One region of the Gordonia sp. JH63 genome, then DNA from elsewhere that is predicted to be linked to it. Evidence: riboswitches for the same ligand, from Rfam matches in the RefSeq annotation. Region 1 holds a riboswitch; the other holds the start of a gene.

Region 1 (15,436 bases):
CAAGAAGTTGCTGATCGAGTCAGGACATGCACCGGCCGCTGCTCTTCGCACCATGCGGAGTGTCGATGCCCTCTCGGCGTTGCCCGCGCTGGCTCGTCACGCCGCCGACGGGCGACTCTCCGGCGAGATCGTCGATGCCATCGTGCGAGGCATGAATGAAATCGAGAAACGTTGTGGCGACGCTCTTTCCGAGGATGAACGTTCCCGATATGAATTCGAACTAATTGCCCAAGCGCTCTCAGGTGCTACGCCGACAGACGTGCGCAGGCATGCGCGGGCTATCGGCAACACGCTCGCCGACGCCTCCGAGACAGCAGTCCCGGCGTCGGACAATGCAAGCTTGAACTCAGTCAATGCACACACCACCGACGACGGCCGCGTCGAAGTCCGCGCCGACCTCACCCAGGTCGTCGGCGAGAAGTTCCAGGCCATGATCGACGAACGATCGTGTCCACGGCCCGAACCCGACGGCGCCGAAGATCGTCGCACCGCCGAGCAGCGCCGTGCCGACGCTTTCGAGTTGATCCTCGACCAAGCCGCGATCGGCGCGACCATCAATACCGTCGGAAGTCCACGCACGCAACTGCTGCTGACCATCCCCGCCACCGGAGAACTCGCAACGCTGCCGTGGACCGGGACGGTCAGCCATGCCACCGCGAAGCAGGTCTCCTGCGACGGATCCCTGACCGAGATCGTCCTCGACAGTGAGGGCGTACCGCTGCAGATGGGTCACACCCATCGGTTGTATCCGGCGCACCTACGTAAGGCGGTGATCGTCCGCGACGCGTGTTGCGTCAAATGTGGTGCACCACCGTCACATACCCAGGTTCACCACATCAAGTCGTGGGCCGACGGCGGACCCACCGACCTCGACAACGGCTGTTTGCTGTGTCAGCGCTGCCACACCCAGGTCCACCACCACGGCTGGGACATCGTGATGGGATTCGACCGTCATCCCTGGCTTGTCCCACCCGCGACCATCGATCCGCAGCGCCGACCACTACCCGCATACAACCGACGCACGATGCGACTCGACGACGCCGCCTGACCGCTGCCGTCACAGACCACCAGACTTTCGCGTAGCACCTTCCGCACCCGGGCCACACCCGGGACCGCATCAGTCCCTTGACAACTCCACAGTGAACCCGGCCGGGGTACCACGCTGGGCGTGACCTATTGCCGGTTCCCGACGAGACCACCAGAGCGGCGGCGTGATTCGTACTGGAGCAGTATCCAGGTACAGAACACCACCCAGATCGCCCCGAACAACCATCCGGCCACGACGTCCGTGGTCCAGTGCACGGCGAGTTGTATTCGGGTGAGGCCGACGAGGATCGACAGCACGGGGGCGATCACGAGGATCCAGCGATGCGCCCGCACCCAGGGCGAGGAGCGAAACGCGGCGACAGCGAACAGCCCGAACACGACCATCGTCATCATCGCGTGCCCGGAGGGGAACGAGAAGGTGTCGATGTTCAGTAGACGGTCTTCGACGGGTGGCCGGTCCCGCGCGAACGAGTACTTGAGTGCCTGCATCAGACCGTATCCGAAAAGCACTCCGGCGCCGACGAAGACCGCGTCGACTCGGTGCCGGGTCACGGCGAGTGTCACCACGACCGCACATGTCAGCACCAACATCGTCACCGTGTTGCCGAGCACCGTCACCACTTCGGCGATCGAGACCCAGGGCTCCGACCGGTTCTCGACCACCCAGTTCAGGATGTTCTCGTCGATCGTCGTCGGAGAGATGAACATCCCGCCACCCTATCCAGGCGTCGCCCAAGTCGCCCTCAAGCACATCGCAAGCGTCACCGCCCACTGTGGTCCTCGAACCCGCCCGACCACGTATCGATGAGGACCCTCGCGATGACGACCCACCCCGCCCACCCCGCCCACACCGCTCACCCGATCCAGCTCCGGCTCCCCGGCCAGGCGGCCGCTCCCGACGGACCGCTCGACCCGTTCATGATGTACGTCCTGCACCACGGATTCCGGCGAGACCTCGCCGACTTCGCCGCCACCGTTCCGGCCACCCCCGTCGACGACGCGGGGACCTGGCGTGCGCTCTCCCGTCGATGGGCGATGTTCGCCCATGCGCTGCACCACCACCACACCGGCGAGGACCTGGAACTGTGGCCGCTGCTGCTCGAGCGGTGCGACAACGCCGAGGCGGAGATCCTGCAGGCGATGGAGGACGAGCACGACGAGATCGATCCGCTGCTCGAGGAGTGCGCGGCCGGCTTCGCGCGGATGAGCGAACGCGCCGACGAACAGACCCGAGTCACCCTCGCGGACGCGCTGCACCGCGCCCAGGAGGTCCTCGGCAGACACCTGGCCCATGAGGAGACCGATGCGATCGCCATCGTGCAGCGCCGCCTCACGCCGCAGGACTGGGACGCCTTCGAGGAGAAGATGAGCAAGCGCGCCGGTCTGGCCGAGACCCTGCGGACGTGCCCGCTCATGGCGAAAGGGCTGACCGGTCCCGACCGCGAGGCGGTCTACGCCCGCATCCCCGCCATCCTGCGGCTGATGATCAGACTCGGCGGACCGAGATTCCGGCGCCTCGACGACCGCGCGTTCTACTACAACCCGCGCTGAACACCGACGGCCGGCGAACTCACCGCGCCAGCGACCGACCGATCACCAACCGCTGGATCTGGTTGGTGCCCTCGAAGATCTGGGTGATCTTCGCTTCGCGCATGTAGCGCTCGACCGGGAAGTCGCGGGTGTAGCCGTAACCGCCGAACACCTGGACCGCATCGGTGGTGACCTTCATCGCGGCGTCGGTGGCCACCAGTTTGGCGGTCGCCGCCGCTCGCGTGTAGTCGATGCCGGCATCGCGGCGTCGAGCGGCGTCGAGGTAGGTCGCGCGGGCCGAGTCGACCGCGGCGGCCATGTCGGCCAGCACGAACGACAGCCCCTGGTGGTCGATGATCTTGCGGCCGAACGCGGCTCGTTCCTGCGCGTAGTCGACGGCGGCGTCGAGCGCCGCCTGCGCCAGCCCCGTGGCCACCGCAGCGATGCCCAGGCGTCCGGAATCAAGCGCGGAGAAGGCGATCTGCAGCCCCTGCCCCTCCGCCCCCAGCCGGCGTCCCTCCTCGACGAACGCGTCGTCGTAGGTGGCGCCGGTCGTCGGGACCGCATGCAGACCCATCTTGTCCTCCGGCTTGCCGAAGCTGAGCCCCTCGGTGTCCCGGGCGACGAAGAAGCAGGACACCCCCTTGGAACCCTCACCGGTGCGGGCGAAGACGTTGTACACATCGGCGATGCCGCCGTGCGTGATCCAGGCTTTCGAACCCGTCATCGAGTAGCCGCCGTCGGTCGATACCGCGCGGCACGCGAGGGCCGCGGCGTCGGAGCCGGCCTGGGGTTCGCTCAGGCTGTAGGCCCCGATCAGCTTGCCGTTCAACAGGTCCGGCAGCCACTGCTGCTTCTGTTCGTCGGTGCCGAAGTTGAACAGCGGATGGCAGGCCAGCCCGTGCACGCTGACCGCCACGGCGACCGCAGCCCAGCGCGCGCCGAGCTCCTCGAGCACCTGCAGGTAGACCTCATACGGCTGGCCGCCGCCGTCCCACTCCGTCGGGTAGGGCAGCCCGAGCAACCCCGCCTCACCCAGTTCGGCGAACAACCCGTCCGGGTACCGACGGTCCTTCTCGTGCTGGTCGACGATCGGCGCCATGCGCTTGTCGGCGATGTCGCGGACCAGCGCGATCAGGTCGCGCGCCTCGTCGTTGGGGAGCAGGCGATCGACCGGCATTCCAGACCTCCAGGGTTACGAAACTAGTACTCAGGTCTTCTGCACAGTACTATTTCGGGCAGCGTACGTACAGCCGGAAGGGAGCACGCATGGCCACCCAGGGTTTCGCCACCCGCCGACGTGCCGCGCTGTTCGACGCCCTTCTCGAGCTGATCCTGCGCGAGGGGTTCGCGCACCTGTCGATCGGTTCCATCGCGGCCGAACTCCGTTGCTCGAAGTCGACGTTGTACACCCTCGCCGCCAGCAAGGAACAACTGGTCACCGCCACCGTGACGCACTTCTTCCGCAGCGCGACCGAACAAGTCGAGTCACGTGTCGCGGCGTCGTCGAGTCCGCGCGAACGGGTCATCGTCTACCTGGTGGCGGTGGGTGAGGCGCTGGCACCGGCCTCGGAGGCGTTCATGCGCGATCTCGACGCGTTCGAACCGGCACGCGCGCTGTACGAGCGCAACACCGCGGCGGCATCGTCCCGGGTTCAAGCGCTCATCGCCGACGGGGTGTCGGCCGGCGAGTTCCGCAACGTCGACGCCGCGTTCGCCGCCGACCTCGCCTCATCGATGATGAGCCGGATCCAGCGTCGCGAGGTGTGGGCCGCGACCGGACTCGACGACGCGGCCGCCTACCGCCAGCTCGCGTCGATCCTCACCGCGGGGATCGACGCCGGTCCGGACGCTCGAGGTGGGTGACACCCGCGTCGTCGACCCACCAGTCGACCCGCACCTCGCGATCGGTGTCATTGTCGTTGCTATGCAGTGTGATCCACAGTTCGTCGTGTAGCCGGACATCGCCGTGCGGGATCTCGATCCCCCGCGACGCCCCGAAGCGCACCACCGCCGGGTGCGCCCAGCCGACTGCCTCCCCCGGCGCGGACGCCGTCGCCGAATACTCCTCGCTCGCGAGCGGCAGGTCGAGCAGCGTGCCCAGCAGGTCGGCGTCGGCCGAGACCACGGTGGGTCCGGCGAGTACCGCCTCGTCGTCGGCCAGCGTCTGCAGGAACCACGGCCGGTCGACGACCATCGCGCGGTCGGCGGTTGTGCCGGCGAGGGTGCGCACCCGCTCGGGCACCTCGACGTCGTGCGCATCGACGGTGCCGCTCCGGCACGCCGCGACGACGGCGGCATGCACGGACACCGTTGCGCCCGCACTGATCACACGTTCCCGATCGCCGAGCCGGGTCAGCAGCAGCGTCGCGTCGTCGGCGGAGTCGGGTTCCAGCCGGGCGAGGGTGCCGGCGAGCTCGTCGGCATACGGGTGGTCGAGGGGATCGATGATGTTCTCGAGAACCTCATCCGACGGCGACCGGTACTCCCCCAGCAGCAGACCGTCGATCTCCGCATGGCGTCGTAACCACCACGCGGTGTAACCCGTCCGGTCGGCGAGCAGCGGCCGGATCCGTTCGTCGGTGGCCATCATGGTCAACGCCTCCGGCCAGCGCCGGTCCTCGATCAAGTCGAGATCCCGTACTGCACTGATCTTCTCGGGCGCGTCCGGGAGGGTGGCCCACCAGTCCTCCTCGTCGGGCAGGTCATGCTCGGGCGCGACGGGCAGGTCGTCGTCGACGGTCACGAAACCCCAGCCGACGCCGATCCGCCGCAGTTCCTCGACGCCGCACTCGGCGACCACCTCGGCGTCGACCACACCGAACGGGTGATCGTCGACCAGGACCTCGAGCAGCGGGCTGCCCGGCAGCAGGAGTTCGTCGGCCGGCCGCAACTCGCCGTCGGCGTCGGGGAGGGCGAGCGCCGAGAGCCACGAGGGAACCGGTGCTTCCGGATCGGCTCGCAACACCGCACACACCTCGACGGCGAGCCGGTCATCGTCGGGGCCGGCCGAGTCGAAGTCGACATCGTCGACGAGGCTGCGCAACGCCGGGTCCGAGACTGCCTGCGCGACCGTCAGATCCGCGACGCCGAGTCGGGTCAGCAGTTCGTGGCGCGCCTCGGGATGCACGGTGGGGATCCACCGCATGGAGGTCGAGATCCGGTCACTGACAAAGAGTCCACGCACCCCGATCGCCATCCGTCCGTCCGATCTCGGGATCGGCAGGGCGCCGAGTTCTTCCACCTCGCGGCCGGTCGACACCAGGGGCGCAAGGGCGGCGTACAGGTCGTGCCACCACGACGGTTCACGGTCGACGCCGACGAGACGTTCGGCGAGCCCCGCGAGCCCGAGCTCCGACACACCCAGCCGGCCCAGCGTCGGGAGATGTTGTGTCAGCGACAGATCTGGGTGGATCAGGTCACCGAACAGGTCGCCGAGGATCTCCGCGAGCCGATCGGTCAGCCCCACGAGCATCACCCCGCGCGGTGGCACCAGGTCGGCACCGGCCGCCGCCGGAAGCCACGCGACATCCCGCAGTTCGCGACGAACCGCCTCGATCAGGCGCGCGTCGTCGGGATTACGCGCGAGATGCAGTTCGGGTACCAGTTCGACCCTGCGCACCGGTTCGACGAGCCGGACGAGATCGACGTAACCCGCTGCTGCGTCGCCGATCTCGGTACGTGGATGGAGGTGCCGTCGATCTGGCGTGAGTGCCAGGTCGGTGATGCACCGGCACGGCAGGCTGAGTTCGATGTCGGTGGGCGTCGGGGCGCGCAGGACCTCGCCGGCCGCCGCGGGCTCACCGTCGGCGTCGACGAGCCAGCGTGTGCCGCCCCGGGCGACCTCGAGCCATCGGCGCGTCGACGGCAGGCCGGTCGCGTCCGGCGGACCGACGACGGACACCGTCGTCACGACCGAGCGCGCGGCATCGTCGTCGACGTCCGGCCCCGCCGACCGTTCGGCCGACACCTCGACATCACCGACACTGATCCGTTGCAGCGCAGTCAGTTCGACGACCAGATCCGGCGCCTGGCCGAGCATGGCGTCGAGGAGCGGGCCGGGTTCCTCGCGGAGGTGCAGGACCACCTCGGTGTCGAAGCCATCGGTCGGCGTCTGATCCGTCGGCCACGCCAGCCGCAGCACCGGCACGTCCGCGGGCCCGTCGACGGAGATCCCGGCAGCTCGCGCGGCGTCCATCGTGTCCGCCCGGTCGAAGACCACCGACCCACTGCGCGAACGGATCTCGATGCGATCGGCGACCGTCGCGGTGGCGGTGAAGCCGACCCCGAACCGCCCGATCTGCCGGGCGCCCGAGTCGTCCGCGGTCTTCGCCGACACCCGCAACGCGGCGAGTGAACGCACCCCCGCATCGGTCAGCGGGGCGCCGGTGTTGGCGACATGCAACTCGGTGCCGTCCACCCAGACCGCCAGCCGCCCCGCGACACCGGCCGCCGCGGCCGCGTCGGCGGCGTTCGCGGCCAGTTCGGTCAGCAGTCGATCCCGGTAGCCGACGGTCACCAGATCCGCTTCGGCGGCCGCGTCCTCGGCCAACCGGGTCGGCGACGCCGCCCACGCATCCAGGGTCGACGACCGCAATGTCGCGGTGCCGAACGGATCGTCGGTCACGGTCGGTTCGCGCCGGATCAGGTCCGGGCCGGTTCCGCGTCCCGGGAGATCTCGACGACCTCGATCGCGCCGTCGTCGTAGGCGTCGTACGCGGGCGATCCGTTCCCCTTGGGGCCCTGCACGTCCGAGTGCGCACCGCATCCGTATTCGGCCGACACCACGCGCCCGTCGGCCGCCAGTTCGTTGGTGCAGGCGCCGAAGCCGGCGCGCAGCGCACCCGCGAGCGGGACGTAGAAACCACAGGTACAGCACGAGTACGGCGCGGCCTGCGCCATCTCCGAGCCGGGACCGAAGTCGCCGTCGTACCAGCGCTGCGCAGCCTCGGCGCGTCCCTCCGGGCTCAGGAGTCTCTTGCGGCCGAGCCCCAGCTCGCCCGCGACCTGACCGATGTCGTCGGGTTCCACGGACTCGGACTCGAATCGGAACTCGTCGCCGGTGTCGATCTGGTTCGGCACGAGACGCGGGTCGTCGGGTTCGGCGGCGAGCAGATCGCCCGGTGCGAGATCGCCCGACGCGACCCGCTCCGACCACGGCACCCACGGCGGCGCGAGCAGCGAGCCGTCACCGGGAAGCAGCACGACCTCGCTGAGCGTGATCTCGTCGCTGCCCGGGGAACCCGCCAGCACGACGCACCACTGCCACCCCCGGTAGCCCGTGAGCTCGGCATCGAAGTAGTGCGCGGCGGCCCAGTCGCCCTCGGCGACACTGCGCCGGTGCGCTCCGGGCCGCTGACCTTCATCGAGCAGCGCGGAACGCGCGATGTCGACGGCTGCCAGCAGCCGTTCGGTCTCACCGTGCCGTTCGCCGTCACCAACCTGAGTCACCGCTCCAGTGTGCAATACCGCCGACGTGTGCCACACAACCGACCCGCTTCAAGCGACCACAGTCGGAGATGAGGAACAATCGTCTGCGTGATCCCACGGAGTTCCCGACACGACGAGGGGCGCGGGGCCCCCAGGGGTCCCGCCGACCAGCACCCTCGGCAACCGCCACCCGCCGGTCGTGCACGACGCGCCGCGCAGCACCCCGGTTCGACGAACTATCCGGCCGACGAGACGCGGCAGATGCGGACCCGGCGACCGGCGCCGGGATGGGGAGAGCCGCCGTCCGGGCCGGGTCCCGGCCGCAACGCCTACCTCCCCCCGCCGACCCACAATCCGCATCTCCCGCCGCTCGACGACCGCGCCCGTCCGCCGGCCGACGAGGCGACCCGGGCGATGCCGACCGACCACGGGCCCCAGAACGGTGGAAGCCGTACACCCAAGAAGCTGACGGTGATGCGGGTCGCGGCGATGCGGAGTCGCGAGCTGACCGGCAGGGGGATCGGCAAGATCCACCGGGCGGCCACCGCCGACGGCGCCGACCAGTCGGGCCTGACCGCGCTGACGCTGCCGGTGATCGCCAACTTCGCCGCCGACGCCGCGATGGCCGTCGCGCTGGCGAACACGCTGTTCTTCGCCGCCGCGACCGGTGAGTCGAAGACCAATGTGGCCTTGTACCTGGCACTGACAATCGCGCCGTTCGCCCTGATCGCTCCGCTCATCGGCCCGCTCCTCGACCGACTGCAGCGCGGCCGCCGCATCGCGATGGCCACGACCTTCGGCCTGCGCGTCGTCCTGGCCCTGCTCATCATGGCCAACGTCCAGTGGAACGACATCACCCAGCAGCTCGAATACGACCCATGGGTGCTCTATCCGTGTGCCCTCGGTCTGCTGGTGCTGTCCAAATCGTTCGGCGTCCTCAAGTCGGCCGTCACGCCGCGTGTGGTGCCGCCGACCATCGACCTTCCCCGGGTCAATTCACGGCTGACCACTTTCGGCCTCATCGGGGGCACGGTCGTGGGCGGCGCGGTCGCCGCGGCCATCGAGTTCCTCCTCGGCCAGCTGCTCCCGCTGCATCTGCCGGGTGCCATGGTGTGGCTGGCCGTCGTCGCGGCCGCGGGCGCCTATCTGTGCATGCGCATCCCGGCGTGGGTCGAGTCCACCGAGGGCGAGATCCCGACGACCCTCACGTACCACGGCGAGCCCGCGCGGTCGGCTCCCGGCGACTCCGAGCAGCCGACGAGCGCTCGCGACGGCGCGAAGATGCTCGCGGCGAAGATGCGCCAGCCACTCGGACGCAAGGTCGTCGCCGGGTTGTGGGGCAACGGCACGATCCGCATCCTGACCGGCTTCCTGACGCTGTTCGTGGCGTTCTACGCCAAGGCCCAGCAGGGCGACGCCTCCGACTGGACCCAGCTGCTCCTCCTCGGCGCGGTCGGCGCCGCCGCCGGCGTCGGCAACATGATCGGCAACGGCGTCGGCACCCGCCTCGAGCTGAAGAACCCGCCGAACATCGTCGTCGGCGCGACCGCCGCCTGCTTCGTCGTCGCGGTCCTGGCCGCCATCTTCGGCAACATCGCCGCGGCCGCCGTGGCAGCCCTGGTCGCCTCCGGCACCAGCGCGATCGGGAAGGTGTGCCTCGACTCGTCCATCCAGGACGACCTGCCCGACGAGTCCCGCGCCTCGGCGTTCGGCCGGTCGGAGACGGTGCTGCAGCTGTCGTGGGTCTTCGGCGCCTCGCTCGGGGTGCTGCTGCCGCCGACCCTGTGGATCGGGTTCACGGTCGTCTCGGTACTGCTCGGCCTCGGGCTGCTGCAGACGGTGATGACCACCCGCGGCAAGTCACTGGTCCCCGGTCTGGGCGGTCGACGCCCCGACCACGCCGCGCCCACCGTCGCCTTCCGCGCGGCAGAAGCCCGATCGGCCACCCGGACCGGTCCGGCGGACGCCGACACCCGACCGCACGCCGCGCGGCCCTCGACCGCCCGGATGCCCACCCGGACCCCGTCGACCGCCCCGTTCGAGACCCGGGGTGAGCGCCCGTACAGCCCCGGCGATCACCCGCCGCCCAACCAGACAGGACAACGTCGTCAGTGATCAGCAGTGGTGAGAAGAAGGCTCTGTCGATCATCGCGATCGTCGTCGTGCTGTTCGTCGCGGTGGTGGGGACGTCGGTGTTCCTGCTGACCCGCAACGCGGCGCACGACGATCAGCCCTACCTGCACGTCGCGGTCGGCGATGAGTTGCACACCGTCGATCCGCGCTGGTGGTGCGACCTGATGCTGACCGCGTGCGATCCCGAGATCACCGCGCCGAACGAGACCGCGACCGTACCGGTGCCGGTGGGTTCGACGATCATGCTGACGGTCTCGAGCGAGATCGCGCAGGGTCCGTGGAACCTCGCGGCGGTCTATCAGACTCCGCGCGGGATCGTCGAGGACGAGCAGCAGCAGGGTGCGGACGACACCTTCACCCTGACGCTCCGGTCGGAACCGGACCGGGTGCTGGTCGGGTTCACCGTGATCTCGGCGTCGGCGCGGCTCACCCCCGCCGACGACATCCTGCCGCGCGGCGAGCTCGCGGTTCAGACCGCGCCCGCCGCGTAGTCGGTCCTAGGAGTCGAGCTCCCGCGCGACGGCACGCACGACTTCGGAGATCCGCTGTGCGGTCTTACGGTCGGGGTAACGCCCCTTGCGCAGGTCCGGCTGCACCTTGCCCTCGAGCAGGGTGATGAGGTCGGCGACCATCCCGTGCAGTTCGTCGGGGGTGTGCCGCTTCACGTCCTTGCGGGCGGCTTCGCGCACGTTCTTGGAGACGCTGGGTGCCGGTTCGAGCACCTTCACGCTCAACGCCTGCGGGCCGCGACGACCGGCGGCCATGCCGAACTCGACGCGCTGGCCCGGCTTGAGCGCCTCGACTCCGTCGGGCAACGCTGCCGAACGGACGTAGACGTCCTCACCGCTCTCCTGGGAGAGGAAGCCGAAGCCCTTGTCCGCGTCGTACCACTTCACCTTGCCGGTCGGCACTGTGCTCACCCTCATCTGTTCTAGATCTGTCGAAAAACGACCCGTCACGACAAAAGACGCCGTCACCCATCTCGCGGCCCGTACGGCGGAAGACCGTGCGAGCCCAGACGGATGCAAGGCGCCTGCTTCGGACCATCCTAGCCAACGCCCCACCGCGCGGTCACACCATTACCCGGCGGGCACGGATCGCGCGGCGTCGCACCGGCGCGCGTTGCACTACCGTGGCGGGTATGCAGAAGACATCCTCCCCGCGGTTGCTGCAGGCTGCCGGGGTCGTGTTCATGATCGGAATTCTGGCGATCGTGGCGTTGTTCCTGACACCGTTGGTGACCGGCGGCGACACCGCGCCGACCGCCGTCTATCTGCTGACCATGTGCGCACCGCTGGGCTTCGTCCTGGGCCTGGTGTACGCACTCCGTGCCGGACGCCGAGCCAGGTGAGGACCGTGACCACAACCATCGACACCACCCCCGACCTCTCCCCCGTCTCCGACGGGCGGGCGCTGCGTGACGCGTACAGCTGTTTCCCGTCGGGCGTCGTGGCGGTGTGTTGCGAACAGCGTGACGGGGATTCGACCACGCTGATCGGAATGGCCGCGAGCTCGTTCACCACCGTGTCGCTCGACCCGCCGCTCGTCTCGGTCTGCGTCCAGAACACCTCGACGACCTGGCCGCGGATCCGTACCGCACCGGCCATCGGGGTCAGCGTGTTCGCCGGCGACCAGATCGAACTCTGCAAGCAACTCGCCGGGTCGTCGGAGCACCGGTTCGACGGCATCACGCCGCTGAGCACCGATCGCGGGGCGGTCTTCGTGCCCGACGCGGCCGCCCACCTGTCGTGCACGATCCACAACGAGATCCAGGCCGGCGACCACACCGTCGTGTTGCTGGAGATCGAGACCTTGCGCGCCGATCCCGACATCGAGCCCCTGGTCTTCCACGCCAGCACCTTCCGCGCCCTGGAGGCGCGCACGGACCCGACCCGGAAGTGAGTCGCCCAGCACCATGAGCACGGTCGGCCTCGGACTGCCGCTGCCCCGCTCCCCGCGGGAAGCAGCGACCTCCGACGCGCCCACCGACGGGCCGTTGCTCGACACCTTCGGTCGGGTCGCGAAGGATCTCCGCGTCTCGGTCACCGACCGCTGCAATCTGCGGTGCTCGTACTGCATGCCGGCCGAGGGCCTCGACTGGATGCCCACCGACCAGGTGCTGTCCACCGACGAACTGATCCGGGTGCTCACCGTCGCAGTGCGCCACCTGGGAATCGAGCGCATCCGATTCACCGGCGGCGAACCACTGCTGCGCCGCGACCTCGAGGACGTCATCGCCGCCGTCGCGGGCCTCCCGCAGTCGCCCGAGATCGCGATGACGACGAACGGACTCGGACTGACCCGGCGGGTCGGCGGTCTGGTCGACGCCGGCCTCGGCCGTATCAACATCTCGCTGGACACCATCGACCCGGCCCGCTTCGCCGAGATCACGCGCCGGGACCGTCTGTCCGATGTGCTCGACGGCCTGGCGGCGGCCCGCCGCGCCGGGCTCGACCCGGTCAAGGTCAACGCCGTGGTACCCGACCGCAGCGACCTGCCCGGAGTCCCCGACCTGCTCGCCTACTGTCTCGAGCACGGTTACGAGCTGCGCATCATCGAACAAATGCCACTCGACGCCGACCATGCGTGGCAGCGAGCACAGATGGTGACCGCACAGGAGATCCTCGCGACCCTGCGGAAGCGGTTCACCCTGCTGCCCGACCCTGCGCCACGTGGGAGCGCGCCCGCCGCCACGTGGCTCGTCGACGGCCACCGCGGCGCGCACGGCCCGGCACGCGTCGGGGTGATCGCGTCGGTCACCCGGCCGTTCTGCGGGGACTGCGACCGCACCCGGCTCACCGCGGACGGATCACTGCGCAACTGCCTGTTCGCGACGTCGGAAACCGACGTGCGGCACGCGTTGCGCACCCTCCCCGACGACGAGATCGACGCCGCCCTCGCGCGCCTGTGGCGCGCGAACATGTGGGCGAAGGCGGCGGGCCACGAGGTGAACGCGGCGGGCTTCACCCAACCGGATCGGCCGATGTCGGCGATCGGCGGCTAGGCTCGCGTCCGATGCAGCTCACAGTTCGTTTCTTCGCGGCCGCGCGCGCCGCGGCCGGTGCCGAGGAGAAGGTGATCGACGTCGACCCGTCGACCCCGCTCGGCGCCCTCGAGGGCATCCTCGCCGCCGGAAACCCCTCCCTCGCCACGGTTCTCGAACGCTGCTCGTATCTGCGCGACGAGATCGCGTTCTCCGATCGGACGCGTGCGCTCGGCACGTGCGCGACACTCGACGTCCTCCCCCCGTTTGCCGGTGGCTGACGCCACACCCGGCTTGTGACCTTAATCACATCACGGCGCGGTAACAGGATGGGCACGGGACGGCCACTAACCCGTTGAACTGGGATGACGGCCGGAGTGGGTCGGAAGACCCGGATCCGGGCCGAAAATCGCTTGCGTCCAAGCAGGTGATTCAGTCCAACAAACGACGTACTGTTCGAAGCGTCCTCCTCGGAGGTCACGACACAGCAACCAAGACATAACGTCCCACCGGCCGCGCCGAGCCTCGTTCCGCCGGTGGGAACGACAAGCAATCTAGGAACGAGGACGGGGGACCCAACCTCATCCCCTGAGACCGGGCACCACACCAGGTGTCCTCGGGGTTAAGTCCCGGAAGTCGCGGCGACCACCACGACGACCCGGGACCGAGCACCTCTCGCTCGAACCCGACAGCTGACTTCGTAGGCGCGTGGAGAGAGGAAACACAGACATGTCCGGACGTCATCGCAAGCAGACGACCAGCACGGCCGCCAAGACCATCACCAAGGTCGCCCTCACCGGCGCGGTCCTCGGCGGCGGAGCAGCCCTCCTGGGCACCGGTACCGCCAATGCGGCCACCGACGCCGAGTGGAACCAGGTCGCGCAGTGCGAATCCGGTGGCAACTGGGCCATCGCGACCGGCAACGGCTATCACGGCGGCCTGCAGTTCTCCCCGAGCACCTGGACCGGCCACGGCGGCGGCGAGTTCGCCCCGACCGCCGATCAGGCCTCCCGCGAGGAGCAGATCGTCGTCGCCGAGCGTGTGCTCGGTTCGCAGGGCAAGGGCGCCTGGCCCACCTGTGGCACCGGCCTGTCGGGCTCGACCCCGCGCAGCGCGCCGACCGACACCCCGCGTGAGATCGCCCCGGTGCTCCCCGGCGGCAACGGCAGCGTCGACCTGGCGAAGACCACCGAGGACGTCGCCAACCAGGTCACCGACGCCCTCACCGAGGCCGGTGTCAGCCCCGAGATCAAGAACCTCTGGCAGGCGGCCAAGGACAGCGGCGTCACGCTGAACCAGGACCAGATCAAGCTGTTCAACGACAACAAGCACCTGCTGCCCAACCCCTGATCGCCGCTCGACGCCTGATCTGGGACCCAGACGAAGGGCCCCGCACGATGGACCATCCGTGCGGGGCCCTTTTCCATTGGTTTCGACAAGCTCAACCAGCGGGGGGTCAGCTCAACCAGCGGGGGTCAGCTCAACCAGCGGGGGGCGGGGTCAGGCCGAGTTGACCCATTCGTCGGTGCCGTCGTCGAAGAACTGGTGTTTCCAGACCGGCAGGCGGGCCTTGACCTCGTCGACGAGGCGCGAGCAGGTCTCGAACGCCGCCCGACGATGGTCGGCCGCCACCGCGACCACGAACGCGATGTCGCCGATCACGAGGTCGCCGACCCGGTGGGACACCGCGACCGCGCGCACCCCGTCGACCGCGGAGACCTCCGCGACGACCTCGGCCAGGACCTTCGTCGCCGTGGGATGCCCCGAGTAATGCAGCGCGGTCACGGTGCGGCCGCCGTCGTGGTCGCGGACCGCGCCCACGAACCCGACCACCGCACCGGCTTTGCCGTCGGCGGCGTCGATGACCATCGCCTCGTGGTCGGCCAGCGTGATCGGCTCGTCGACGACCGCGGTGTGCACCACGTGCGAGCCGGCCTCTCGGGTCATCGGTGGTCGCCTCCGCGGATCTGATCGAGCGCGTGGTGGACGACCCCGGCGAGGACGCCCAGCCCGTCGCGGACCCCGCCGGTCGAACCGGGCAGGTTCACGACGAGGGTCGTCCCGGCGATTCCGGCGAGTCCGCGTGAGAGGACCGCGGTGGGCACCGTCGGCAGCCCGGCCGAGCGGATGGCGTCGGCCAGACCCGGGATCTCGACGTCGAGGAGCGGGCGGGTCTGTTCCGGAGTCCGGTCCGTGGGCGTCAAACCCGTTCCGCCCGTGGTGATGACGAGGTCGACCTCGGCGTAGATCGCGGCGCGGAGGGCCTCGCCGACCGGCGGGCCGTCGGCGACGACGTCGCACTCGTCCACGGTG
Region 2 (15,436 bases), 2.0 Mb from region 1:
CGGCCCGCACCATGTCCGCGACCTCGGCCGCCGGTTCGGCGCCGACGCCCGCGTTGACCTGGACCGAGGCCAGCGGCAGGCCCATGAGGTCGGCGGCGGCGAGATGGTGGCCGGTGAGTCGTCGGCTCCGGTCGTCGGCGGCGAGAACGAGGTGCACCGCCACCGCATGCGGATCGGCGAACAGTTCGGCGATGTCGAGGCAGTCCCGGTCGATGGCGTCGACCGCGGCCGTCAGTTGCGCGACCATCGGACGCTCGGAGGCCATCGCGAGGCGTCGGTGACGCGGCCAGAACCGGTTGAGGGCCTGGCTGAGAACTGCTCCGCCACGGAGGAACTGGAGTGGGTCACCACATCCGGAACAGTCGACGACGATCCGCTGCCACCGGCCGCTGATCGCCTCGTCCCGGATACGGCGCAGGAGCAGGAAGTCGTCGATCCCGGGCAACGAGGTGAGCTCGGCGGCGTCGATCCCGGCCAGGGTGCCGACGCCGGGCAGGGCCGTCTTGCTGCGGCTCACGGTGTGCTCGAGCACCTCGACGAACGCCGACCATGTGCGTTCGGTGAGGTCCAGTCGGTCCAGGGTCAACAGGTGCAGGTATTTGGACACCGCGACGGGCTCGCCGGGCCGGCGGTACACCCGTGCCCAGTCGGGAACCGGCGACCAGCGGTCGACGGTGATGAGGAGCGTGTCGGATTCGGCTGCCGACAGGCCCGACCGGGGCACGGCCCGGGCCGCCCGGGAGGTGCCGGGACGCTGGGTCGCGCCGGCGGCCGCGACCGCGGAGACACCGGAACCCCCCGGCCCGAGCACGATGTGGATGGGTGTGAGATCGATCAGCCTTCGACCCTCTTCTTGAGGTCGTTCAGCGCGGCATCGGTGATCGCCTTCTCGGCTCGCCGCTTCAGCTGGCCGATCATGGGCACCTGCAGGTCGACCATGAGTTCGTAGGTCACCTTCGTCGATCCCGGGACCTGTTGGGTCAGCACGTATCGTCCGCGCTGATCCTTCTGCAGATCGCTCGACACCAGGCGCCACGACACCGCGGGGGCGTTCCGATCCCATTCGTAGGCAAGCACATACGTGTCCTGGAGGACACCGGCGTCGAGCACGAACCTGACCTCGAGGGCGCGGCCGGCTTCATCCGTGCGCAGCACCTCGACCTCGCGGGCGGCGGTCACCCACTCCGGGTAGTGCTCGAAGTCGGCGATGACGGCGAGGATGGCGTCGGCGTCGGCGCCGATGACGATGTCGCGTTCGGTGTGGTCGGCCATCACCGCATCCCGGCCGACTCGAGACCGGCGGCGGGACCACCGACGACGCGGCCCTTCTCCAGCAGTCGTTTGACCTCGAAGGAGACTTCTTTGCCCGTCACGCGGCGCAGCTTGTTCTGCTCGGCCAGCACGTCGGCGCGGGCGCGGGGATCGTCGGGCAGCGGACCGGCGGGTTCGGCGTGGAGGAAGTAGTGGAGCACGAAGCCGTCGAGGACCGCCTCGTTCCAGATCTCCATCGTCCCCGACACCGGACCCGCGACCTGCCAGCGCACGCCCTGCTCGCCCCGGTCCTCGGTGACCGCCAAACGCAGGTCCGGCCACCACCGGCGCCAGTTGGCGGGGTCGCCGATCACGGCGGTCGCCGACGGCGGCGCCGCGGCGACGAAGACCTCGTCGGCCACCTGGATGCTCGTCACGCCCACTAGCTTCACATACTCGTGTCGGCGCAGGGTAGTGCACCCGAAACCGACGTCGCGATGAGTCCGATTCCGTGTCGGGGATACGATTCGGTGACTGATGTCTACTGGAGGGTAACCACGATGGGCGAGTACAGCGTGCCCGCGAAGTTCTCGATCGGCGACGACGAGAACTGCACGAACATCATCTTCGGCCTGGCGCAGCGGTCACCGCAGCACATCGTGTTCCGCCACAAGCAGGGCGACCGGTGGGAGCCGGTCACCGCCGCCGAGGCCGCCTCCCGCATCTCCGCCATCGCCAAGGGCCTGATCGCCTCCGGCGTCAACCCCGGGGACCGGGTTGCGCTGCTGTCGCGCACCCGCCTCGAGTGGAATCTCTTCGACTTCGCGATCTGGTCCGCGGGCGCGATCACCGTGCCCATCTACGATTCGTCCTCCGCCGGCCAGATCGAATGGATCATGCAGGATTCCGGTGCGGTCGCGATCGTCCTGGAGGACGACGGACATCGCGCCGAGTTCGAGTCCATCGACTCCCTGACCACGCCGGTGACCGTCTTCCAGATCGACCGCACCGACGGGCCGGGTGCCGTCGGCGAGCTCGTCGCCGCCGGTGCCGACGTCCACGACGACGAGGTCGCGGCCCGCCGGGCCACCGTCAAGGCCGCCGACCCGGCGACGCTGATCTACACCTCGGGGACCACCGGCCGCCCCAAGGGCTGCGAACTCACCCACGCCAACATGCTGTCGGAGGTGCGGGCGGTCCTCGCCGGCGACCTCCTCGATCAGGTCATCGCCCGCGACGAGAAGCGTCTGCTGATGTTCCTGCCCCTCGCCCACGTCCTCGCGCGCGCCATCACTCTCGTCGCGATCGAGGCCGGCGCCGAAGTCGGGCACACCAGCGACATCCCGAACCTCGTCGACGAATTCGCCGTCTTCAAACCGTCGCTCATCCTGTCCGTGCCGCGCGTGTTCGAGAAGGTCTACAACACCGCCCGCCAGAAGGCCCACGACGGCGGCAAGGGCAAGATCTTCGACGCCGCGTCCGAGACCGCGATCGCGTACTCGAAGGCGAAGGAGAAGGGGCAGGTCGGTCTCGCGCTGAAGGTCAAGCACGGCGTCTTCGACGCGCTCGTCTACAAGAAGCTCCGGGCCGCCCTCGGCGGCGAGTGCCAGATGGCGATCTCCGGCGGCGCGCCGCTCGGCGCCCGGCTGGGCCATTTCTTCTCCGGCGTCGGCGTGCCGGTGTACGAGGGTTACGGCCTCACCGAGACCACGGCCGCGTTCAGCGTGAACACGCCGTCGGCGTCGAAGATCGGCAGTGTCGGAAAACCGTTGTCGGGCAATGCCGTTCGGATCGGTGACGATGGTGAGGTGCTGTTGCGCGGCGGGGTCGTCTTCACCGAGTACTGGCAGAACCCCGAGGCGACCGCATCCGCGGTCGTCGACGGCTGGTTCCATACCGGCGACCTCGGCACCGTCGACGCCGACGGCTTCATCACCATCACCGGCCGCAAGAAGGAACTGATCGTGACCGCGGGCGGCAAGAACGTCTCCCCCGCCGGACTCGAGGACGTCATCCGCGCCAACGCCCTGATCTCGCAGGCCACCGTCGTCGGTGACGCGAAACCGTTTGTGGCCGCCCTGATCACGATCGATCCGGAGGCGTTTCCGGCGTGGAAGGAGCGCACCGGCAAGCCGGCAATGGCGACGGTCGCGGACCTCGCCGACGACGCCGACCTGCGCGCCGAGGTCCAGTCGGCTGTCGACCTCGCCAACAAGACGGTGTCACATTCAGAGGCCATCAAGAAGTTCCGCATCCTGCCGACCGACTTCACGGAGGAGACCGGCGAGATGACGCCGACCCTCAAGGTCAAGCGCAACGTCGTCGTGGAGAAGTTCGCCGGCGACATCGAGGCGATCTACCAGCGGTGAGCTCCCCGCCGGCGCCGGTTGATCCTCAGAGCAACTGGCGCAGGCGGGCCGCCATCTGGCTCCACTGCCAGTTCTCGACGACGTAACGCCGTCCGGCCCGGCCCATCTCGGCCGCGGCCGCGCGATCACCGAGGATCGCCAGGATCGCCAGGGCGACCGCGTCGACATCGGTGCCGTCGACGGCCGTGCCGGTGACCCCTTCCTCGATGGTCTCCGGCGCCCCACCGGACAACCCGGCGACCACGGGCACGCCCGACGCCGATGCCTCCAGGTAGACGATCCCCAGGCCTTCGACGTCCAGCCCGCGTCCCCTCGTCCGGGACGGCATCGCGAAGACGTCCGCGATGTTGTGGTACGCCGCGAGGTCGTCGGCGGGCACCGAGCCGGTGAAGATCACATGGTCGGCCACGCCCGTGTCGGCCGCGAGGTCGCGCAGGGTCTTCCCGTAGGGACCACCGCCCACGATGACCAGCGTCGCGTCGGGGATGGTGCGTCGGATCAGCGGCAGGGCGCGGATCAACACATCCTGGCCCTTACGGGGCACCAGCCGCGACAGGCAGAGGATCGTCGGACGCTCCCCGAGGTCGAGATGTTCGCGAAACCGCTGTCGCAGCACCGAATCCGGGGCGAACCGCTCGGTGTCGACGCCGGGGGGCAGGTGTTCCAGGGCCGCGCGGGCGCCGAAGGCCGACGCGAACCGGCCGCGGGTGTATCGGCTGACGAAGGTGATCACATCGGTGTGGCGGCCGATGTGCCCGAGCACCTGCCGCGCGCCCGGCAGCATCGACCACCCGACCTCGTGACCGTGCGTGCTGGCGATGATCCGCTGGGCGCCCGCGCGACGCATCGCCGGCGCCAGCACGGCCAGCGGTGCGGCCGCGCCGAACCACACCGTCGAGATCTGTTCGCGGCGCACGATCTCCGCGGCACGCCGCGCCACGAACGGGGTGGGGAGCATGAGCGTCGTCGGGTGCCGGTACACCCGATACGGGGCGGCCGCGTCGAACTTCTCGTGCGAGTCACCACGCCAGCGCGGCGCGTAGACGACCACGTCCTCCGGCGGCAGCAGGTCCACCAGATTCTGCAGGTAGGACTGGATCCCGCCCGGACGGGGCGGAAAGTCGTTGGTGAGCAACAACGTTCGAGACATCAACGGGCCTGCACTTCGAGCCACCGCTGCCACCCCGCGACCAGTTCGGCACGCGTCAGCCCGACACTCGAGGCGATCGCCGTGTCCTGCGCCGCGGGCAGGGCCGACGCCGCGACCCCCATGTACATCTTCTTCAGCCGCGCCTCGTCGAATCGATCGGCGACGTAGGCGGCCAGCGACCACGCACTCTGATAAGCCACCTGTGAAGTCTGACCGTCCATCGCGAAGTCGGTGTCGGCGGGTGGCCCGGTCGGAACTCGACCGGCACGCACGGACGCGATCAGGTCGGGTGCGGCATCCGCGATCCTCGTATAAGTCCCGTTGCGCCCGACGAATTCGGCCACGCCCTCGGTGATCCAGAGCGGCGCGTCGAGCGCGGTGTGAACGCGGGCCGCGACATGGGTCAACTCGTGCCGGAGAACCACCGCGAGCGTCGGTGCGGCGAGTTCCCGGGCCGCCGGGGTCAGGATGATGCGCTGTCCGGTCGCGGTGCGCTGGACCAGGTCGAGGCTGCTGAACACGGTCGCGGCCGCCGCGGTCCCGGTCGCCGCTCGGCCCTCGGGTACGAGTGCGGCGAACTCGTCGTCGGTCGCCGTGGCGACCACGACGGCGCGGCGATCCCAATCGTCGCCCCAGAAGTCACTGACGGCATCCACCGCCCCGGGCAGCTCCCGCTGCAGCGTCGCCACCGTCGAAGACGTTCGGGGATACGAGGCGACCACCGACGTGCCGCCTGCGGTGGCGGTGTCGGCCACCTGGAGTCCGGGCAGCTCCCACATCTGAGTGGGTGCGGATTCTCCTCCCAGGGCCGTGGCGTCTCCGACGAGGCGCCAGGCCTCGCCGTAGCGGGCGACCACGAACTGGGTGCCGACGACCACCTCGGCCTCGTCGACTCCCGGGACCCCCTCGCCGCCGAGCGCATAGCGCAACTCCACCGGAGCGACCCACGAGTCCGAACTCCCCGCGGCATCGAGGAGCTCCTGCAACTCACCGGGTACGAGCACCTCCGCCTCTTCGGTGGGCGCAAGCTGATAACCGAACCGTGCGAACCGCAGGGTGCCGCTGCGACCGTTCCGCGGCGTGAACCGGCTGGGCGCGAAACCCGCGGCGGCCGTGACGAATCTGTCCTTGAACGCCGGGGTGGCAGCGGTGTCGACGAGGGTGCCGATCGCCCGCACATCCCCGGAACGCACCGCTTCGGTGAGCGCGTCGAGCAACCGCGTCACGCCCGCCGCTCGATCACGCTCGTAGACGTTGACCGCGGTGCTCGACGACACGGGCGCGGCGGACGAACCGGGCCCGCCGGGCACATCGACCGTGCCGCACGCGGTGGCGACTGCGAAAACCAGAACGACCACGGCCGAGACGGGGCCGGCGCGCCCGCGCGGTGAGGTCACCGGTGGAACTAGAACCGGCGGGCAGAGTTGTACGGTCCGGCCTCGTCGAGCGGCTCGACCTTGACCGGCACACCGAAGGTCGAGGCGTGGATGACATAGCCGTCACCGACGTACATACCGACGTGATGGGCATCGGGATAGTAGATGACCAGGTCACCGGGCTTGAGGTCATTCTTCTCGACCGGCTGACCGCCGGCCATCTGCGCCTGACTCGATCGCGGGATGGTCTTGCCGGCCTGCCGGAACGCCCACACCATGAGTCCCGAGCAGTCGAACGAATTCGGTCCGGTGGCGCCCCACACATAGGGGTCGCCGATCCGGGTGAGCGCGGCGTGAGTGGCGATCAGTCCGGCGGCGGTGCCCTTGGGCACCAGTCGCGGATCGAAGTCGAAGGTCGGACCGCGCAGAGCCGCCAACTGCTTGCCGGTCATCGACTTGTAGATCGACCGGATCTGGATCGCCTGGAGCTGCAGGTCGGCTTGCTTCGTCTGGAGGTCACCACGGACCCGTTCGGCGCGGGAGACCGCCTCGGAGGCGGCCACCGCCGTGCGCTCGGCATCCTTCTTCGCGATGGCGGTCCTGGCCCGCACCTTCTTGATCGCGGTCAGGTCCACCGACGCCTGACGCGAGATCATGTCGAGACCCGACATCTGGTCCAGGAGCGCCTGCGGGGAGTCGCTGACCATCACGGCGTACAGCCCGCTGACCCGCGCGCCCTGATAGCTGGCGCGGACGATCGCGTCGACTCGGTTCTGGTGCACGGCGAGCTGGGCGCGGCTGGTGTCCAGCGTCTGCTGCGCCTCGGCCGCGGCTTTCTTGGCCGCCGCCACGATGCCGCGCTGCTTGTCGTACTCGATCTTGGCGTTGTGCATCGCCTCGGTGGTCTTCTCCGCGTCGATGCCCAGTTGCTTGTAGCGGTCGAGCAGTTGATCGGCCGAGCGCGCGGGCACCGCACGGGCGTCCCCGACCCCGCCGGCGACGGTCGGTGCCAGCACGGCGAACGCCGACAGGACACAGAGCGCCACCATCAGCGGACCCGAACGCATCCTCGGTCGCGTCGCGCGACCACGCCCCTCCCCGATCAGCACGGTCTACTCACTCCCTCGTGTGTGCTCGTCGATCCCTGAGCATCCCGGGCCCCTGCACCCGTACCCCGCGTCCCGTCGACCACCCTAGGCGGCCGACCGGCCCCCGGGACTGGTTCGGGCGGATCGCAATCCACGCGATCCGCCCGTCCAGAGACCTTCGTGCTCAGTCTGTTCGTGTTCAGTTGTCGTCAGTACCGACGGATGCCCGTCAGGGTCCACTCCTTGACGGCGTCGCGCTTGACCGGCGTGCCGTAGTTGGACGAGTGGACGAACTGACCGTTGCCGACGTAGATGCCGGCGTGGCCGCCACCGTTGAAGATCATGACGTCGCCGGGCTTGGCCTCGGAGTACGACACCGCGCGTCCGCCGCCGAGCTGGCCGTAGCTGTCGCGCGGGATGTTCTTGCCGGCCTGCTTGTAGGACCAGTAGACGAGGCCCGAGCAGTCGAATGCGTTGGGGCCGGCGGAGCCGTAGGAGTACGGCGCACCGATCTTGCTCTCGGCGGCCTTTACCGCCTTCTGACCGGCGGTCAGCTGCGGCTGGCCCAGGGGCGCGCCGCCACCCTGCGGGCGGAACTGCTGCGGGATCTGCTCCGGCGCGATACCCGGCACGGTGAACTGCCCCAGGTTGGGGATCTCGACCGTGGCGGCGGGCGACTTCTTCACCGGCGTGGCCTCAGGCGCGGGCTTGGCCTCCGGGGCCTTCGCGCCGGGCAGGGCCGGGATCTCGAAAGTGCCCAGCGGGGTGTGGACCGGGGCGGCGAGAGCAGGGCCGGCGGCTGCGGCGAGCGAACCGAGTGTGATCGATCCAGCGATCACCGCCTTCTTGGCGACCGTGCTGCCACGATTGGGCTGTTCCAAACGATGTTTGGCCACGAAGCGAGTTCTCCTTCAGATCTTCCTCTACCGCCGACCGAGTTAGCTGTCGGGTTCGGGCCGGAAGAGTGGCCCTACACGTTTTCGCGCATGAGGTATCCACTGGACACTCATGCATGGCAACGCGATTCACCCCGATTCGGATCGGTTTCGACCGAGTCGCATCAGTGGTGATGCGCTCCGACGAGCCCGTCCGAAGGTTGTGGTTCCCCGGTTCGCCCGCGAGGGCGATTGAGCGGTGACTACTGCGGACCACTTCTGTTGAAGCGGGACGCTCCGCAAAGGTCTCAGAAAGGTTACGAAATCGGATGCGCTCTGTCCACCAAGCGACAGACAGCCAAACCTCGGCCGCTTCTCAGCCTGCCCTGAGGACGGTCACAGAAGCGCGTCGATCCGGCGCCTGAACTGCGGTTTTGGCTGATCTTGCAGATCGTGCAGCGCCGCTGGTCACCATTGCAGCAGCCTGCAGAACGTCGATGGCGAGGTCCAGTTCGGCATCCGCGTCCGAGGTGGCCGCCGTTACCGAAACTCCACCTTCGTGCGGCATATCGTCCCAGCTCGGGCCACCAAACAGCACTGTCATCATGCACCCGTCGCAAGCGACGGGACGAGCCGGGCAGCGCGCACAATCGACGTACATAATGTGATCTCCATCTCATTTGGCGAGGGTGGGCCGCGTCGGCCCCGTTACGGGTCGTTGTGACCGTGAGAAGACCGCATTTCTCACGTCCAGGTGGAGACTAGGGGCGCCCACCGACAAGTCCGTCGAACAGCGATCGACACAGCAGTCACACGGGTCACACGACACGATGTCGGAGCGTCGCGGTCGCGATGTCGGTGGATCGAACTAGTGTTCGCCGGGTGACGCAGACCAGCGTGGACGGCTCGCCCGCGGGGCAGCTCACCTTCGCCGACCTGGAGGCCGCCGACCAGGGGGCCACGGGTGAGACGTCGAACGAGTTCAGCGACCGGTCGCTCTTCGAGACGACCCTCGTCGTCGTCGACCTCGAGACCACCGGGTCCGACCCGGTCCGCGACCGGATCACCGAGATCGGCGCGGTCAAGATCCGCGGCGGCGAGGTGGTCGGCGAGTTCGCCACGCTGGTCGACCCCGGCCGGCCGATCCCCCCGCAGATCGTGACCCTCACCGGCATCACCACCGCGATGCTGACCGACGCCCCCCGGATCGAGTCGGTGCTGCCGTCGTTCTTCGAGTTCGCCCGCGGCTCGATCCTGGTGGCCCACAACGCTCGTTTCGACATGGGTTTCCTTCGGCAGAACGCGATCCGGCTCCACCTGCCGTGGACGTTCAGCCTCAGCCTGTGCACGGTGACCATGGCCCGGCGCATCCTCAGCCGTGACGAGGCGCCGACGGTCAAGCTCAGCGCGCTCGCCGACCTGTTCGACGTCTCCGTGCGGCCCACCCACCGGGCGCTCGACGATGCGCGCGCCACGGTGGAGGTCTTCCACCGGCTCCTCGAGCGCGTCGGCAATCAGGGCATCGCGACCGTCGGCGACCTGACGTCGTATCTCCCGAAGACCAACCCGCGCCTGCGCGCCAAACGCGCACTCGCCGACCATGTCCCGGCCCGGCCCGGGGTGTACCTGTTCCGCGGCCCGTCGAACGAGGTCCTCTACGTGGGCACCGCGGTGGACCTCCGCCGCCGGGTCCGGTCGTACTTCAGTGGCAACGACCCGCGCCGCCGCATCGCGGAGATGGTGCTCCTCGCCCAGCGGGTCGACGTCGTGGAGTGTTCCCACGCCCTGGAGGCCGCCGTCCGCGAACTCCGGCTCCTCGGCGCGCACGCACCGGCGTACAACCGACGATCGACCCAGCCGCACAAGGGTTGGTGGGTGACCCTGACCGAGGAACGCTTCCCCCGGCTCAAGGTCAGCCGAACACCCACCGACGAGTCGATCGGCCCGGTGGGCAACCGCAACAACGCGGCGACCGTCGCCGACGTGATCTCGGCGGCCGCCGGTCTGCGCACGTGCACGACACGGCTCGGCGCGACGGGCTACCACTGGTGTCCCGAGGCCGATGGGAGGCGGCGGCCGGGGTCCTGCCGGGCGGCCACGGCGCAGCCGCAGACGGTGCCGGACTACTCTCCCCGGGTCACCGCGGCCCGCCGGCTCATGCGGGGTGAGGCCGACGAACTCCTCGACGGCCTCACCGCGCGTCTCGCCGACCTCGCCAAGGCGCACATGTTCGAGACCGCGGCGCGGCATCGGGACCGTCTCGCGCTCACGATCGACGCCCTCGCCCGCTGCCAGCGACTGGCCGCGCTGTGCGCGATCGCCGAGATCGTGGTCGCCCGGCCCGACGGTGAACGCGGCTGGCAGTTCGCGGTCATCCGGTACGGACGGCTCGCCGCCGCCGGGCGCGCTCGACGCGGAGTCTCGCCCATGCCCGTCGTCGACGCGCTCGTCGCGGCCGCGGAGACCGTGTTACCGGGCCCCGGTCCGCTGCGGGGCGCGCCGGCCGAGGAGGTCGGCCTCGTGTACCGCTGGATGACCGAACCGGGCGCGCGCATCGTGTCGACGAGTGAGCCGGTCGCCCTGCCCGCCGGCTCCGCCGAACGCCGGCTCGGCTGGTCGCAGTCGGCGCACGACGCACGTGCGGCCAGACCCGTCGCCGACTCTCGCACACGGCAGGCGAGCTGAGGGCCACGCACCACTAGGCTGGCGACATGATCACCGCCATCGTGCTCATCCAGGCCGACATCCACCGGATCCCGGAGACCGCCCAGGCCGTCGCCGACATCCCCGGGGTCGAAGAGGTGTACTCCTGTGCGGGCGACGTCGATCTGATCGCGAAGATCCGGGTCCGTGACCACGAACAGATCGCGACGGTCGTCACCGGCCAGATCAACCGGCTACCCGGGGTTCTCAAGAGCGCGACACACATCGCGTTCCGCAGCTACTCCAGCTCCGACGTCGAGGGCGGTTTCTCCATCGGCGAGAACTGACCCGCCGAACACTGAGCCCCACAAGGATTTCGGGGCAGCGTGACCGTCAGGCGGGCGCGGCGAGCCGGCCGCTGAGCTCGGCCCACCGCTGCAGCAGGTCGGCGGCGGCACCGTTGTCGATCGCATCGGCCGCCCGCTCCTTCGCGGCGCCGAGGGCATCGGTCAGTTCCGCCGAGCTCATCGGGGCCTCCTGCTCGAACGCGACGATGGCGCCGGCCGAGTTCAGCAGCACCGCGTCCCGGACCGGGCCCGTGGTCCCGGCCAGCAACTCGCGGGCGATCGCGGCGTTGACCGTCGCGTCTCCCCCCTGCAGGGCGGAGAGTTCCACGCGCGCGATCCCCAGATCCGTCGGGTCGACGGTGAGTTCGTTCACCTGCCCGGCGACAACCTGCCACACCGTCGACGTGGTGGTGGTCGTCAGTTCGTCGAGACCGTCGTCGCCGCGGACCACCAGCGCGGAGCCGCCGCGCTCGGCGAAGGCCCGCGCCAGAACCGGCGCGAGGTCCGCGAAGGCGCAGCCGATCAGCCCCCGGCTGGGTGTCGCCGGATTGGTCAGCGGCCCCAGCACGTTGAAGACCGTCGGGATGCCGATCTCCTTGCGCGGCGGACCGGTGAAGCGGAACGCCGGATGGAACACCGGCGCGAAGCAGAAGCCGATCCCGAGTTCTGCCACGCACTGCGCGACCGCGGCGGCGTCGAGGGAGATGTCGACGCCGAGCGCTTCCAGCACATCGGCACCGCCGCTCTTCGACGACGCCGCACGGTTGCCGTGCTTGACCACCGCGACGCCCGACGCGGCGATGACGATCGACGTCATAGTGGAGATGTTCACCGTGTGCGATCGGTCGCCGCCGGTCCCCACGACGTCGACGGCCGGGCGAGTGACGTCCACGAGCGTCGCGTGGTCGAGCATCGCGCGCGACAACCCGAGGAGCTCGGCCGGTGCGGCACCCTTCATCTTCACGCCGACACCGAACGCGGCGATCTGGGCTCCGGTCGCACTGTCGGTCATGATCTCGTTCATCGCCCACGCCGCCTCGTCGGCGCTGAGGTCGAGGCGATCGATGATCTTGCCGAGGATCTGCGGCCAGCTGAAGTCAGATTGTGCGGTGCTCACGGGGAGTCAGCATATTCGTGTTCAGAGCGGCGGACGCTGGAGGACGGCCCACTCGCGTGCGAATCCGCCGTGCCGCGAACCGAGGCTCGCCATCCGGGACCGTTCCTGCGACAGATGCATCGCGTCGAGCATCTGGACCCGCGCCAGGACCAGGACCACGAGCCGGTCGTCGCGTGGCGCCGGCCTCGGCCCCCAGCGTTCGTCGTCGACGGACTCGTAGCCGTCGAGCGCCGCCACCGCGGCCGCATCGGCCCGCCGGGCGGGGGGCACCTCGACGACGTGCCGGAGAATCACCTCGTCCGCGGCTCGCCACGACGACGCGTCGAGCGCCACCGAACTCGCGATGGCGTCGTCGTCGGACCGCGCCACCACCTGCACCTGCTCGTGCAGCGTCAGCGGGCCGACGCCGGCACGCGGGCGCAGCCGTGAGCGGAGCCGCGCCAGGCGACCCTGCTCGACGACTCGGCCGTTGAGATCACGGGGGCCGGGCGGCGCCGAACTGGACATGAACACACGGTAGCGAGCCGGGCGTCCGCCACGCCCTTCCCGGACACGCCGAGGATCACCCGATTCGCGCCCGGACCTGCGACGAGAGAAATAGTCGGAGGCAATTTCCGACCCGGGTGGCCACGGCTTACTACGAACCGTCATACTTCACTTGTGACAAGCGCTGTAGGTACCTCAGGAACAGCCATCACCTCGCGCGTGCACTCGCTGAACCGGCCCAACATGGTCAGCGTCGGCACGATCGTGTGGCTGTCCAGTGAGCTCATGTTCTTCGCTGGCCTCTTCGCGATGTATTTCGTCGCCCGTGCCAACTCCGCGGTCGGCTGGCCGCCGCCACCGACCGAGCTGAATCTCGCCCTCGCCATCCCGGTGACGACGATTCTCATCCTGTCGTCGGTGACGTGCCAGATGGGTGTCTTCGCCGCTGAGCGCGGTGACGTCTTCGGCCTCCGCCGCTGGTACGTCATCACCCTCATCATGGGAACGATCTTCGTGATCGGGCAGGCGTACGAGTACACCGTGCTGGTCGGCCACGGCACGACCCTCGCGTCGGATGCGTACGGCTCGGTCTTCTACATGACGACCGGGTTCCACGGCCTCCACGTGATCGGCGGTCTGATCGCGTTCGTGTATCTGCTCATCCGGACCAAGCTGTCGAAGTTCACGCCGGCGCAGGCAACCGCGGCCATCGTCGTCTCCTACTACTGGCATTTCGTCGACATCGTGTGGATCGGGCTGTTCGTCACGATCTACTTCATCCGATGACGCCGGCCCGCTCCAGCACGACCGAGCGCAGCTCGATCTAACAACAGTCCGTCCCGCTTAGTAGAGAGTCACAGATGAGTTCATCTCCACCGCGTCCGTCGGATAGCGGCACCGAGGTCGGACCCGATGCCTCGGCCCGACGCTCCTCTGCACGCGACGCCGGCCGCCGCGCCAAAGCACGACGCAAGCTCCGTCGGCGCGCAGGCGGCACCATCGTGCTGCTGGCCGGCCTCGTCATGGCGGGTGTGCTCGCCTCGGTGTTGACCCCCGAGCCGCAGGTCGCGGTCGCCGACGAGAGCAACGCCGCGATGATCGACGACGGTCGCAAGCTCTACGAGACCTCGTGCATCACCTGCCATGGCGCGAACCTCCAGGGCGTGCCCGAGCGCGGTCCCGCACTTCTCGGCGTCGGCGACGCCGCCGTGTACTTCCAGGTGTCGACCGGACGTATGCCGGCAGCGCGTGGTGAGGCGCAGGCCCAGCGCAAGCCGGCCAAGTTCACCACCGAGCAGATCGACCAGCTCGGCGCCTACATCCAGGCCGAGGGTGGCGGGCCGCAGGCGCCGCGCAATGCCGACGGCACCGTCGCGCAGGAGTCGCTGCGCGGCGACAGCATCGGACGCGGCAGTGAGCTGTTCCGATTGAACTGCGCTTCCTGCCACAACTTCACCGGCCGTGGTGGCGCACTGTCGTCGGGCAAGTTCGCGCCGAACCTCGACGGGGTCAACGAGGCGCAGATCTACACCGCGATGCTGACCGGTCCGCAGAACATGCCCAAGTTCTCGAATCGTCAGCTCGATCCGGAAGAGAAGCGGGACGTGATCGCCTACGTCAAGTACGTGAGTGAGGCAAAGCCCAGCGGCGGACTCGGAATCGGCGGTTTCGGCCCGGTCAGTGAAGGCATGGTCATGTGGTTCGTCGGCGTCATCGCCATCGTCGCCGGCGCCATGTGGATGGGATCTCGAGCATGAGCGCGAACGACAAAGACGTCCCGTCGCGGGACGAACTCGAACAGATGAGCACCGATGAGCTCGTCAAACTCGGTACCAATCTCGACGGCGTCGAGATCATCCACCGGTCCGAGCGTTACACGGTGCCGGGCACCAAGGTCGAGAAGCGGGCCGAGCGCCAGGTGGCCATCTGGTTCACCGTGGCCGGCGTGTCCGCCCTCGCGTGCCTCGGCATCTTCCTGTTCAACCATTGGGAATTCGCCCTCCCGGACGATCCGAACTACTGGTGGTACACGTTCAACACGCCGCTCCTCGGCGTGACGTTCGGCCTGTCGGTGTTCGCCATCGGCGTCGCGCTGATCCTCATCACCAAGAAGTTCATCCCGGCCGAGATCTCGGTTCAGGATCGTCACGACGGTGGATCGACCGAGGTCGACAAGAAGACGATCGTCGGTCTGCTCCAGGACACCGGCGCCACGTCCACCCTGGGTCGTCGCAAGATGATCATCGGCTCCGCCGGTTTCGGTCTCGGCGCCTTCGCGGTCACCGGACTCGTCGCCTTCCTCGGTGGCTTCATCAAGAACCCGTGGGCCGAGGGCCCCGACTCGCCGCTGTGGCATTCGGGATGGTCGCCGATCTACAACCCGCCGGAAGCGCCCAACGAGACCATCTACCTGCGGCGTGACACCGGCAACCCGTTCCAGGTCGCCCTGGTCCGGCCGGAAGATCTCGACGCCGGCGGTATGGAAACCGTGTTCCCGTGGCGTCGTTCGGACGGGTTCGGCGAGTCCGAGCACTCCCGCCATCTGCTGGAGGAGGGCCTGCACCAGGTCCGCAACCCCGTCATGCTCATCCGTCTGCGTCCCGAGGATGCGGCCCGTGCGGTCAAGCGCAAGGGTCAGGAGAGCTTCAACTACGGTGACTACTTCGCCTACACCAAGGTCTGCAGCCACCTCGGCTGCCCCGCCTCGCTCTACGAGCAGCGGAGCAACCGCATC

The links. Region 1 has a riboswitch for cyclic di-AMP ahead of GR168_RS05810 (transglycosylase family protein). Riboswitches for the same ligand answer to the same signal wherever they lie in the genome.
Region 2: linked by a shared signal. The riboswitch ahead of GR168_RS14650 (C40 family peptidase) and the one ahead of GR168_RS05810 (transglycosylase family protein) in region 1 are both predicted to bind cyclic di-AMP.

What each region holds. Positions count from the first base shown of each region.
Region 1 covers NZ_CP047235.1:1,282,612-1,298,047, reverse strand. Annotated here, with positions in the region: gene GR168_RS05880 (HNH endonuclease signature motif containing protein) at 1-1,048, shown strand, start outside; gene GR168_RS05875 (phosphatase PAP2 family protein) at 1,174-1,755, opposite strand; gene GR168_RS05870 (hemerythrin domain-containing protein) at 1,867-2,598, shown strand; gene GR168_RS05865 (acyl-CoA dehydrogenase family protein) at 2,618-3,757, opposite strand; gene GR168_RS05860 (TetR/AcrR family transcriptional regulator) at 3,847-4,443, shown strand; gene GR168_RS05855 (hypothetical protein) at 4,400-7,204, opposite strand; gene GR168_RS05850 (DUF3027 domain-containing protein) at 7,222-8,028, opposite strand; gene GR168_RS05845 (MFS transporter) at 8,269-10,122, shown strand; gene GR168_RS05840 (DUF2771 family protein) at 10,119-10,631, shown strand; gene GR168_RS05835 (cold-shock protein) at 10,638-11,051, opposite strand; gene GR168_RS05830 (hypothetical protein) at 11,282-11,491, shown strand; gene GR168_RS05825 (flavin reductase family protein) at 11,497-12,042, shown strand; gene moaA (GTP 3',8-cyclase MoaA) at 12,056-13,144, shown strand; gene GR168_RS05815 (molybdopterin synthase sulfur carrier subunit) at 13,156-13,404, shown strand; cyclic di-AMP (ydaO/yuaA leader) riboswitch at 13,630-13,846, shown strand; gene GR168_RS05810 (transglycosylase family protein) at 13,853-14,473, shown strand; gene GR168_RS05805 (molybdenum cofactor biosynthesis protein MoaE) at 14,624-15,070, opposite strand; gene GR168_RS05800 (molybdenum cofactor synthesis domain-containing protein) at 15,067-15,436, opposite strand, start outside.
Region 2 covers NZ_CP047235.1:3,293,502-3,308,937, forward strand. Annotated here, with positions in the region: gene GR168_RS14615 (ArsA-related P-loop ATPase) at 1-814, opposite strand, end outside; gene GR168_RS14620 (SRPBCC family protein) at 835-1,272, opposite strand; gene GR168_RS14625 (hypothetical protein) at 1,272-1,703, opposite strand; gene GR168_RS14630 (long-chain fatty acid--CoA ligase) at 1,812-3,620, shown strand; gene GR168_RS14635 (glycosyltransferase family 4 protein) at 3,646-4,770, opposite strand; gene GR168_RS14640 (hypothetical protein) at 4,770-6,167, opposite strand; gene GR168_RS14645 (NlpC/P60 family protein) at 6,176-7,213, opposite strand; gene GR168_RS14650 (C40 family peptidase) at 7,444-8,130, opposite strand; cyclic di-AMP (ydaO/yuaA leader) riboswitch at 8,147-8,378, opposite strand; gene GR168_RS14655 (hypothetical protein) at 8,486-8,716, opposite strand; gene GR168_RS14660 (DEDD exonuclease domain-containing protein) at 8,992-10,794, shown strand; gene GR168_RS14665 (Lrp/AsnC ligand binding domain-containing protein) at 10,821-11,099, shown strand; gene trpD (anthranilate phosphoribosyltransferase) at 11,146-12,216, opposite strand; gene GR168_RS14675 (hypothetical protein) at 12,238-12,723, opposite strand; gene GR168_RS14680 (heme-copper oxidase subunit III) at 12,877-13,488, shown strand; gene GR168_RS14685 (cytochrome c) at 13,563-14,459, shown strand; gene GR168_RS14690 (ubiquinol-cytochrome c reductase iron-sulfur subunit) at 14,456-15,436, shown strand, end outside.